2 regions of the Streptomyces sp. NPDC033136 genome follow, and region 1 is predicted to be linked to the other one. Evidence: riboswitches for the same ligand, from Rfam matches in the RefSeq annotation. Region 1 holds a riboswitch; the other holds the start of a gene.
What was found. Region 1 has a riboswitch for cyclic di-AMP ahead of ACZ5TL_RS18020 (transglycosylase family protein). Riboswitches for the same ligand answer to the same signal wherever they lie in the genome.
Positions count from the first base shown of each region.

Region 1 (4,405 bases):
CTCATCCACCGCAAGCGGGAGGCGCTCCCCGCCGAACCCGCCCCCGGCGAGGACCTCATCTCCGGCCTCATCCGCGCCTCCGACCACGGCGAGCACCTCACCGAGAACGAGGCCGCGGCCATGGCCTTCATCCTGCTGTTCGCCGGGTTCGAGACGACCGTGAACCTGATCGGCAACGGCACCTACGCCCTGCTCACCCACCCCGGGCAGCGCGCCCGGCTCCAAGCCTCCCTGGCCGCCGGGGAGACCGGCCTGCTGGAGACCGGAGTCGAGGAACTCCTCCGCTACGACGGCCCCGTCGAACTCGCCACCTGGCGGTTCGCCACACAACCGCTCACCATCGGCGGACAGCGCATCGAGGCCGGTGACCCGGTGCTCGTCGTCCTGGCCGCCGCGGACCGGGACCCCGAGCGCTTCGCCGACCCGGACGTGCTCGACCTCGCCCGCCGCGACAACCAGCACCTCGGCTACGGCCACGGCATCCACTACTGCCTCGGCGCCCCGCTCGCCCGCCTGGAGGGCCAGGCCGCGCTCGCCACGCTCCTCACCCGTCTCCCGGACCTCCGGCTCGCGGCGGACCCGGCCGAGCTGCGATGGCGTGGCGGTCTCATCATGCGGGGGCTGCGCACCCTGCCGGTGGAGTTCACGCCGGCCTGAGAGCGGCCGCTACCAACCGGACACCGCCCTCAAACATGGCAAGCCGTCAGGACTGTGATCTTCACGTGATCTGCGCGGCATGAACTTGTGACAAGTGATCGTCTGCCGATACGTTCACCCATCAACGCGGCCAGGGAATCGCGCCGCGCAGGTCACTGCTGTCTCGCGAAAGGTCTCCGTATGCTCTCCGGGAACGGTCGGCACCGTCGCCCCCGCCAGGCTCCGGCTCTCCTCGTGGCGGCCGGGGTGACCGGCTCCGCCATCGCGATCCCGCTCCTCGGGGCCTCCGGTGCCAGCGCGGCAGACGGCACGACCTGGGACCGGGTCGCGGACTGCGAGACCGGCGGCGCCTGGAGCCAGAACACCGGCAACGGCTACTTCGGCGGCCTCGCGCTGTCCCAGGAGGACTGGGAGAACTACGGCGGCCTCGACTACGCCGCGAGTGCCGACCTGGCCAGCCGCTCCCAGCAGATAACCGTGGCCGAGAGAATCCTCGCCGACCAGGGGGTCGGCGCGTGGCGCACCTGCGGACTGCTCTCAGGTCTCGAGAAGGACGCGAAGTCGGACACTTCCGATTCATCCGACTCGTCCGGCTCCGCCACTTCGAAGGATTCGCCTGGATTGCTCGATTCATCCGGGTCTTCTGGGTCCTCCGGCTCCTCCGAGTCGTCCCCTTCGCCTTCTCCGTCCGCGCCGTCGTCGTCTGGCGCGCCGTCGACCTCGCAGGATGAATCCACCGAGTCCGACAAGTCGTCTGATTCCGAGTCCACCTCGCAGGAGCGGGACCAGGAGTCCGGCAGCTCCTCCTCGGTCGCCCCCGAGAGCGGCGAGTCCGGTAACTCCCGGCAGGACGGCGACTCTTCGGCCCTGACCGACACCGGCTCCGGCCGCCACCGCGGCCCCAGCGCCGACGAGGACCCGGCGGTGGACAGCCGTAAGGGCCGAACGGACGAGTCCACGGGCCGGCACGCCTCGCGTGGTGACGGCGCCTCACGCGAGCTCTCCGACGGCTCCTACACCGTCCGCTCCGGCGACAGTCTCTGGTCCATCGCCGACTCCCTTGACCTCGGCGGCGGATGGCGCACGCTCTACGCCGGGAACAAGGAGGCCGTCGGTATCGACCCGAACCTCATCCGCCCCGGTCAGACGCTCACCGTAGGGGCCGAACCGGACGAGGAGTAGCCGTTCGGGCAGTGCGGAAACGAGGGTGGAAGTCGCCCCGAAACGGCGCTAGTTCACGTCGTGTTTCGCAGTGAATGTCCCGTATGGGTGCGGTGAGAGATAGATCTCAGAGGCCCTGATCGTCTTTGAAATTCCGGCGATCGCGTGCCTACGGTCGTGACCGCTCGTCATCGCGAGCCCCGGCTGCCGCAACGCCGAATCCTGCCAGCGGCCGTACGGGAACAGTCGTCGCGTCAAGCGCCGTAGGCAGGAGCGGGGGACCCAAGGTAGGCGCCCGACCGGCCTGTTGTGCCGGAAGGGCTAGGGGTGAAGCCGTGTCCCGTGAGGGACGCGGCCGGGCAACTCAACCGGCCCGAACCCGACAGCTCACCTCGCAGGCGTCGGTGAGGGGATCCATCCATGCTGTTTTCCGGCAAGGGCAAGCACCGTCGTCCGTCCAAGGCCACTCGCGCCATCGCCGTCGCCGGTGTCGCCTCCGCCGCCGTCGCTGCGCCGCTGATGGCGGCCGGCAACGCCTCCGCCGCCACCGCCTCCGAGTGGGACGCCGTCGCCCAGTGCGAGTCCGGCGGCAACTGGTCCATCAACACCGGCAACGGCTACTACGGCGGTCTGCAGTTCTCCGCCTCCACCTGGTCCGGCTACGGCGGCACCAAGTACGCCTCCACCGCCGACCAGGCCACCAAGGCCCAGCAGATCGAGATCGCCGAGAAGGTCCTCGCCGGTCAGGGCAAGGGCGCCTGGCCGGTCTGCGGCAAGGGCCTGTCGAGCGCCGGCTACACCGGCGGCGGCTCCTCGAGCGACTCCGGCAGCTCCTCGCAGCAGAGCCAGCAGAGCCAGCAGAGCACCGAGAGCCGCGAGACCCAGCAGCAGCCGGCCTCCCGCTCCGACGAGCGCCCGGCCGCCAAGAAGACCGTCACCACCCCGACCGGCAAGAAGGTCAAGAAGGGTGACGGCGAGTACAAGGTGGTCAAGGGCGACACCCTCAGCTCCATCGCCGCGGAGGAGAAGGTCGAGGGCGGCTGGGAGAAGCTCCACGAGCTGAACAAGGACATCGTCGAGGACGCCAACCTCATCTACCCGGGCCAGCAGCTGCACCTGAAGTAAGCAGCGGCCCACCCCCGTCCCCACGGGTTCCCCGCCCCGGTGCGCGTTCCCCCCGTACGCACCGGGGCGGGGCTTTTGTCTGCCGGTCTTGGCCTGCCGGTCCTGCCGGTCCTGGCCTGCCGGTCCTGCCGGTCCTGCCGGTCCTGGCCTACCGGTCTCCGCCGACCCTGGCGCACCGGTTTCTGCCGACCTTGGCACCCCCGCTTTGTTCCGTTCGGAAACAATTTACTCTCGGTTCTGTCCATGGGGTGGGCGACCCGGTGGCCGATCGCCCGGAGCCGGTTAGGCTCATGTCGCGAGCCACCGCGGCCCGCGCCTCGCCGGGTCCACGTGGCCCGCGTACCCGCGTCACATGAAGAAGGAGATGCTCGTGCCGTCCATCGACGTCGTCGTAGCCCGGGAAATCCTGGACTCCCGAGGCAACCCCACGGTCGAGGTCGAGGTCGGCCTCGACGACGGCAGCACCGGCCGTGCCGCCGTCCCGTCCGGCGCCTCCACGGGCGCCTTCGAGGCCATCGAGCTCCGCGACGGCGACTCGAACCGCTACCTCGGCAAGGGTGTGGAGAAGGCCGTCCTCGCGGTCATCGAGCAGATCGGCCCGGAGCTGGTCGGCTACGACGCCACCGAGCAGCGCCTGATCGACCAGGCCATGTTCGACCTGGACGCCACCGACAACAAGGGCTCCCTCGGCGCCAACGCCATCCTCGGCGTCTCCCTCGCCGTCGCCCACGCCGCCTCCGAGGCGTCCGACCTGCCGCTGTTCCGCTACCTGGGCGGCCCGAACGCGCACCTGCTCCCGGTGCCGATGATGAACATCCTGAACGGCGGCTCGCACGCCGACTCCAACGTGGACATCCAGGAGTTCATGATCGCACCCGTAGGCGCGGAGTCCTTCTCCGAGGCCCTGCGCTGGGGCGCCGAGGTCTACCACACGCTGAAGAAGGTCCTGAAGTCGAAGGGCCTGGCCACCGGCCTCGGCGACGAGGGCGGCTTCGCCCCGAACCTCGGCTCCAACCGTGAGGCCCTCGACCTCATCCTCGAGGCCGTCAAGGAAGCCGGCTACACCCCCGGCGAGCAGATCGCCCTCGCCCTCGACGTCGCCGCGTCCGAGTTCTACAAGGACGGCGTCTACACCTTCGAGGGCAAGGACCGCTCGGCGGCCGAGATGACCGAGTACTACGCGGAGCTCGTCGACGCGTACCCGCTCGTCTCGATCGAGGACCCGCTGTTCGAGGACGACTGGGACGGCTGGAAGACCATCACCGACAAGCTCGGTGACAAGGTCCAGCTCGTCGGTGACGACCTGTTCGTCACCAACCCCGAGCGCCTCGCCCGCGGCATCGAGGAGGGCGCGGCCAACGCGCTCCTGGTCAAGGTCAACCAGATCGGTTCGCTGACCGAGACCCTGGACGCCGTCGAGCTGGCCCAGCGCAACGGTTTCAAGTGCATGATGTCCCACCGC
Region 1 covers NZ_JBVIPD010000008.1:252,767-257,171, forward strand. Annotated here, with positions in the region: gene ACZ5TL_RS18010 (cytochrome P450 family protein) at 1-657, shown strand, start outside; gene ACZ5TL_RS18015 (LysM peptidoglycan-binding domain-containing protein) at 838-1,839, shown strand; cyclic di-AMP (ydaO/yuaA leader) riboswitch at 2,068-2,234, shown strand; gene ACZ5TL_RS18020 (transglycosylase family protein) at 2,239-2,943, shown strand; gene eno (phosphopyruvate hydratase) at 3,314-4,405, shown strand, end outside.

Region 2 (4,405 bases), on a different contig from region 1:
CAGGCACTCGGAGTGCAGCCGCACCAGCGGGACCGGGCCCGGCTCGCCCAGGACGACGGCCACGTGCTCCCGGCCGTCGGCCAGGCCGTGGAAGGTGACGAGCTCGGCGTCGGCCTCGTAGCCGTCGTGGAAGCGCAGGGGGACCCGGACGCGGGAGCGCGGGGTGGCGATGACGGCGGGAGTGTCGGGCATGCGGGGCCTCCGGGTCCGTTCCTGTTCGGCTGCACAGCCGGTGTTGCTTCAGATTTGAAGCATAACCACGAGCGGAACCCTACTCGTGCTTTAAATTTGAAGCAACGAGATCGCGGTGCCTTGTGGCGCGCGTCACGAACAGGCCGACGAGGACCTCCGCCGCCACGGCACGTCGTCCGACGCCGGCCGCGTCCCGTCCTCCTGGAGCCCTCGCGCGATCGCTGCCGAGATCTCCTCCAACTGCCCCACCTGCTCCTCGCTGAGCCGGTCGAACAGGAAACTCCGCACGGTCTCGACATGCCCGGGCGCCGCCCTATCCAGTACGGCGAACCCCTCGTCGGTCAGGGCCGCGATGCTGCCCCGCTTGTCGTGCCGGCAGGCCTCGCGCCGCAGCATGCCGTCCTTCTCCAATCGCGTCACCGCGTACGTCAGCCGGCTGCGCGTGATCTTCAGCCGCTCGGCGAGATCGGTCATGCGCAGTCGCCGGTCCGGGGACTCCGACAGGACGGACAGGATGGAGTAGTACAGGTGCGGCATGCCGGCGTCCTGCTGGAGCTGCCGGTCGATCGCGTCCTCCAGGAGCAGCGAGGCGGCGATGTAGGCGCGCCAGGCGCGCTGCTCCTCGGAGGTGAGCCAGCGAGTCGTCATGTCGCCAGTGTAGGTTTGTTTCAAACTTGAACCAAGACCTGTCCAGTCCCGCCGTCCCGACCAGTCGCGGAGCGTCGATGCCCCACCCGTACGTCCTGCTGTCCGCCGCCGTCTCCCTCGACGGCTACCTGGACGACACCGGACCCGAACGCCTGCTCCTGTCCAGCCCCGCCGACTTCGACCGGGTCGACGAGGTCCGGGCGTCCGTCGACGCGATCCTGGTCGGCGCCGGCACGCTGCGCGCCGACAACCCGCGGCTCCTGGTCAACTCCGCCGAGCGGCGCGCCGCCCGCACGGCCGCCGGCGAGCCGGAGTACCCCCTCAAGGTCACCGTCAGCGGCTCCGGCGACCTCGACCCGGACGCCCGGTTCTGGCACACCGGCGGCGAGAAGGTCCTCTACACGACCGACCGGGGCGCCGAGCGCGCCCGCGCCCTCGGTCTCGACACCGGCATCGTCCCCCTCGGCCCCGGCCTCGACTGGCGCCGGCTCCTCACCCACCTGCACGACGTCCGGGGCGTACGGCGGCTCATGGTCGAGGGCGGCGGCCAGATCCACACCCAGCTCCTCACCCAGGGCCTCGCCGACGAGCTCCAACTGGTCCTCGCCCCGCTGTTCGTGGGCGACCCCGGGGCGCCGCGCCTCTTCGGGCCCGGCGGCTACCAGGCCGGCCGGCTCCGGCTGCTGGAGACCAGGCGGATCGAGGACGTCGTCCTCATGCGCTACGAACCGACCGCCCCGGGTACCGGCCCCCTCCCGGTCGCCGCCGACCACCACTGGCTGGCCCTCGCCTGCGAACTGGCGGAGCGGTGCCCGCCCTCGGGCGCGGCGTTCAGCGTGGGCGCGGTGGTGGTCGCGGCCGACGGCACGGAACTGGCCCGTGGTCACTCCCGAGAGGGCGGCGACCCGGTCGTGCATGCCGAGGAGGCGGCCCTGGCCAAGACCGACCCGGCCGACCCGCGGCTCGCGGGCGCGACGGTGTACAGCAGCCTGGAGCCCTGCGCCCGCCGCGCCTCCCGCCCCGCCCCCTGTGCCCGGCTGATCCTCGACGCGGGTGTCCGCCGGGTCGTCACGGCCTGGCGCGAGCCGGACACCTTCGTGACCGAGGCCGACGGCAGCGGCCTCCTGGCGGCCGGGGGAGTGGAGGTCCTCGTCCTCCCGGAGTACGAGGAGCGGGCCAAGGCCCCGAACGACCACCTGGCGCGCTGACGTTGCCCGGCGCCGACGGGCTTTCACCGTGTGGCGGACCTGTGCGGCGCGGGCGCCCAGGGGTGGCTGAGGGGCGGGTGGCGCGAGCGGTCCCGCGGATGGCGTACACTGGAGTCACAACGGCGCGGGGTGGAGCAGCTCGGTAGCTCGCTGGGCTCATAACCCAGAGGTCGCAGGTTCAAATCCTGTCCCCGCTACTGAAGGCCGAGGGCCGGAATCCGAAAGGGTTCCGGCCCTCGGTGTTTTCCGGGACTTCCCCAGCCTCCCGTACGGAACTCGCCCTTACTGTCGGTGAGCGAAGCACCTCACTCCGCATCACAACTGACACACCGTCAAAGCACTGGAGTCACTTGCGGAGCGGCCAACTCGCCCGATTTGGACTGGTCGTGGCAGGTAAGTCCGCGCGAAAAAGGTTAATGATCAAGTGGAATCGCTGGAATACCCACCGCGCGTCTATTAACGTTCGATAACGCAGCGCGGTCGTCCCAGCCGTCACAGAAGGCGGCTCCGTGCGCACGCGCCGAATCCCGAAAGGGAACCGGGGAACCACCACTTGGGGTGAATCGGGCGTATGCCGCCGTGGAAGCACGGCCGGTATACGCGCGTAGGAGACCTTCCTGCTCCGAACCCGTCAGCTAACCCGGTAGGCGAGAAGGAAGGAAAGGAGTACGCCTACGTGGCGTCCAACCGGCCTGCCCCCGAGGCCCCGCTCGCGACGGACCAGCGCGACACCGAGTTCTTCGGCTACGGCGGTCAGCGCACCGATGAGGGCCCGTTCCAGGAGTGGAACCCCACGGCGGAGTCCATCCGTCCCGTCCGTGGCCGGCACCGCGTCACCAAGCAGCGCGGCGGAGGGCTCGCCCGCAGCTCCACCGTCCTGGGCGTCGGCGTCATAGCCGCCGTGGGCGCGGGCGGCATGGCCAGCGCCCAGACCGGCAAGCCGCCGGTGTCGATCTCCGTTCCGGACCTTCCCTCGGTGGGTTCCCTCATCTCGGACGACGACACCCCCGAAGGTTCCGCCACCCCGCTCAGCAGCCTCGGCACGGTGTCCGCCGAGACCGAGCAGGGCACCGACGGCACCAACGGCGCCGGCGAGGCGCTGCGCGCCCGGATCCTGGCCCAGGTCGAGCACCAGCAGGACCAGATCGAGACCAAGGCCGCGCAGGACGCCGCGGCCGCCGCCGAGAAGGCAGCGGCGGAAGCCGTCGCCAAGGCGGAGAGGGAAGCCAAGGCCAAGGCCGCCGAAGCCAAGAAGAAGGCGGAGGAGGAGGCCCGCAAGAAGGCCGAGGCCGAGCGGCTCGCCGCCCTCGCCAAGCAGTACACGCTGCCGACCTCCTCGTACACCGTCACCTCCACCTTCGGCCAGGCCGGCGCCTACTGGTCCTCCGGCTACCACACGGGCCTGGACTTCGCCGCGCCCACGGGTACCCCGGTCAAGGCGGTCCACAGCGGCACGATCACGGAGGCGGGCTGGAGCGGCTCGTACGGCTACAAGACCGTCCTGACCCTCGATGACGGCACGGAGATCTGGTACGCGCACCAGTCGTCCATCGGCGTCAGCGTCGGCCAGAAGGTCAGCACCGGTGACGTCATCGGCCGCGTCGGCGCCACGGGCAACGTGACCGGCGCGCACCTGCACCTCGAGGTCCACGCTGCCGGTTCCAGCAGCGGCATCGACCCGATGGCCTGGCTGCGGGACAAGGGACTGAACCCCTAACCGCTAACCGCTAACCGCCAGTCGAAGCACCGGCAGCCCTGATGACGCCCCCCCCGGCATCAGGGCTGCCGGTTTCGCAGGTGCGGGGGCGGTCACGGGGTCCTGCCGAGCGGACGGGCCCGGCGGCCGTTCCGTGCCCGGCGCCAGCGCCCGGGCTTCCTCACGACCGGTACGGGTTGTACGCGGGGTACGGCTGATGGCCGTACCCGTGCACCCCGACCTCGTACGCCCCGTACATCGGCCAGGGCGGGGCCGCCACCGGTACCGGAGGGGCCGTGACGCGTGCAGCGTGGCCCAGCGCGGGGCGGGCCGCCTCCCGCCGTCGCCACAGTTCGCCGAGCAGTTCCCGCTCCCGTTCCACGAAGCCGGCCCCGGCTCGGCCGCGGCGGGCCCGGTGCCGCAGGAACGCCAGGGACGTCGCGTACGCCTCGTACCGCGCCACCTCCCGTGCCGCGGCCTTCCCCGCGTGCCGGCGGGCGTACCGGCGCGCGATCCGCCGGGCCCGCATCGAGCCGAGCGCGTACGGCTCCGCCGCGGACAGCCAGCCGGCCACCGCGTACGCGGGCAGCTCCTCCCGTACGGTCCTCAGCTCCCGCTGCCGTGTCCAGACCACCAGCCACGTCAGCAGCCCGAAGATGGG
Region 2 covers NZ_JBVIPD010000001.1:17,013-21,417, reverse strand. Annotated here, with positions in the region: gene ACZ5TL_RS00085 (GTP cyclohydrolase II) at 1-192, opposite strand, end outside; gene ACZ5TL_RS00080 (MarR family winged helix-turn-helix transcriptional regulator) at 325-840, opposite strand; gene ACZ5TL_RS00075 (dihydrofolate reductase family protein) at 918-2,048, shown strand; tRNA gene ACZ5TL_RS00070 (tRNA-Met) at 2,172-2,245, shown strand; cyclic di-AMP (ydaO/yuaA leader) riboswitch at 2,557-2,713, shown strand; gene ACZ5TL_RS00065 (M23 family metallopeptidase) at 2,725-3,765, shown strand; gene ACZ5TL_RS00060 (PrsW family intramembrane metalloprotease) at 3,926-4,405, opposite strand, start outside.
Region 2: another riboswitch for cyclic di-AMP. It lies ahead of ACZ5TL_RS00065 (M23 family metallopeptidase); the one in region 1 lies ahead of ACZ5TL_RS18020 (transglycosylase family protein).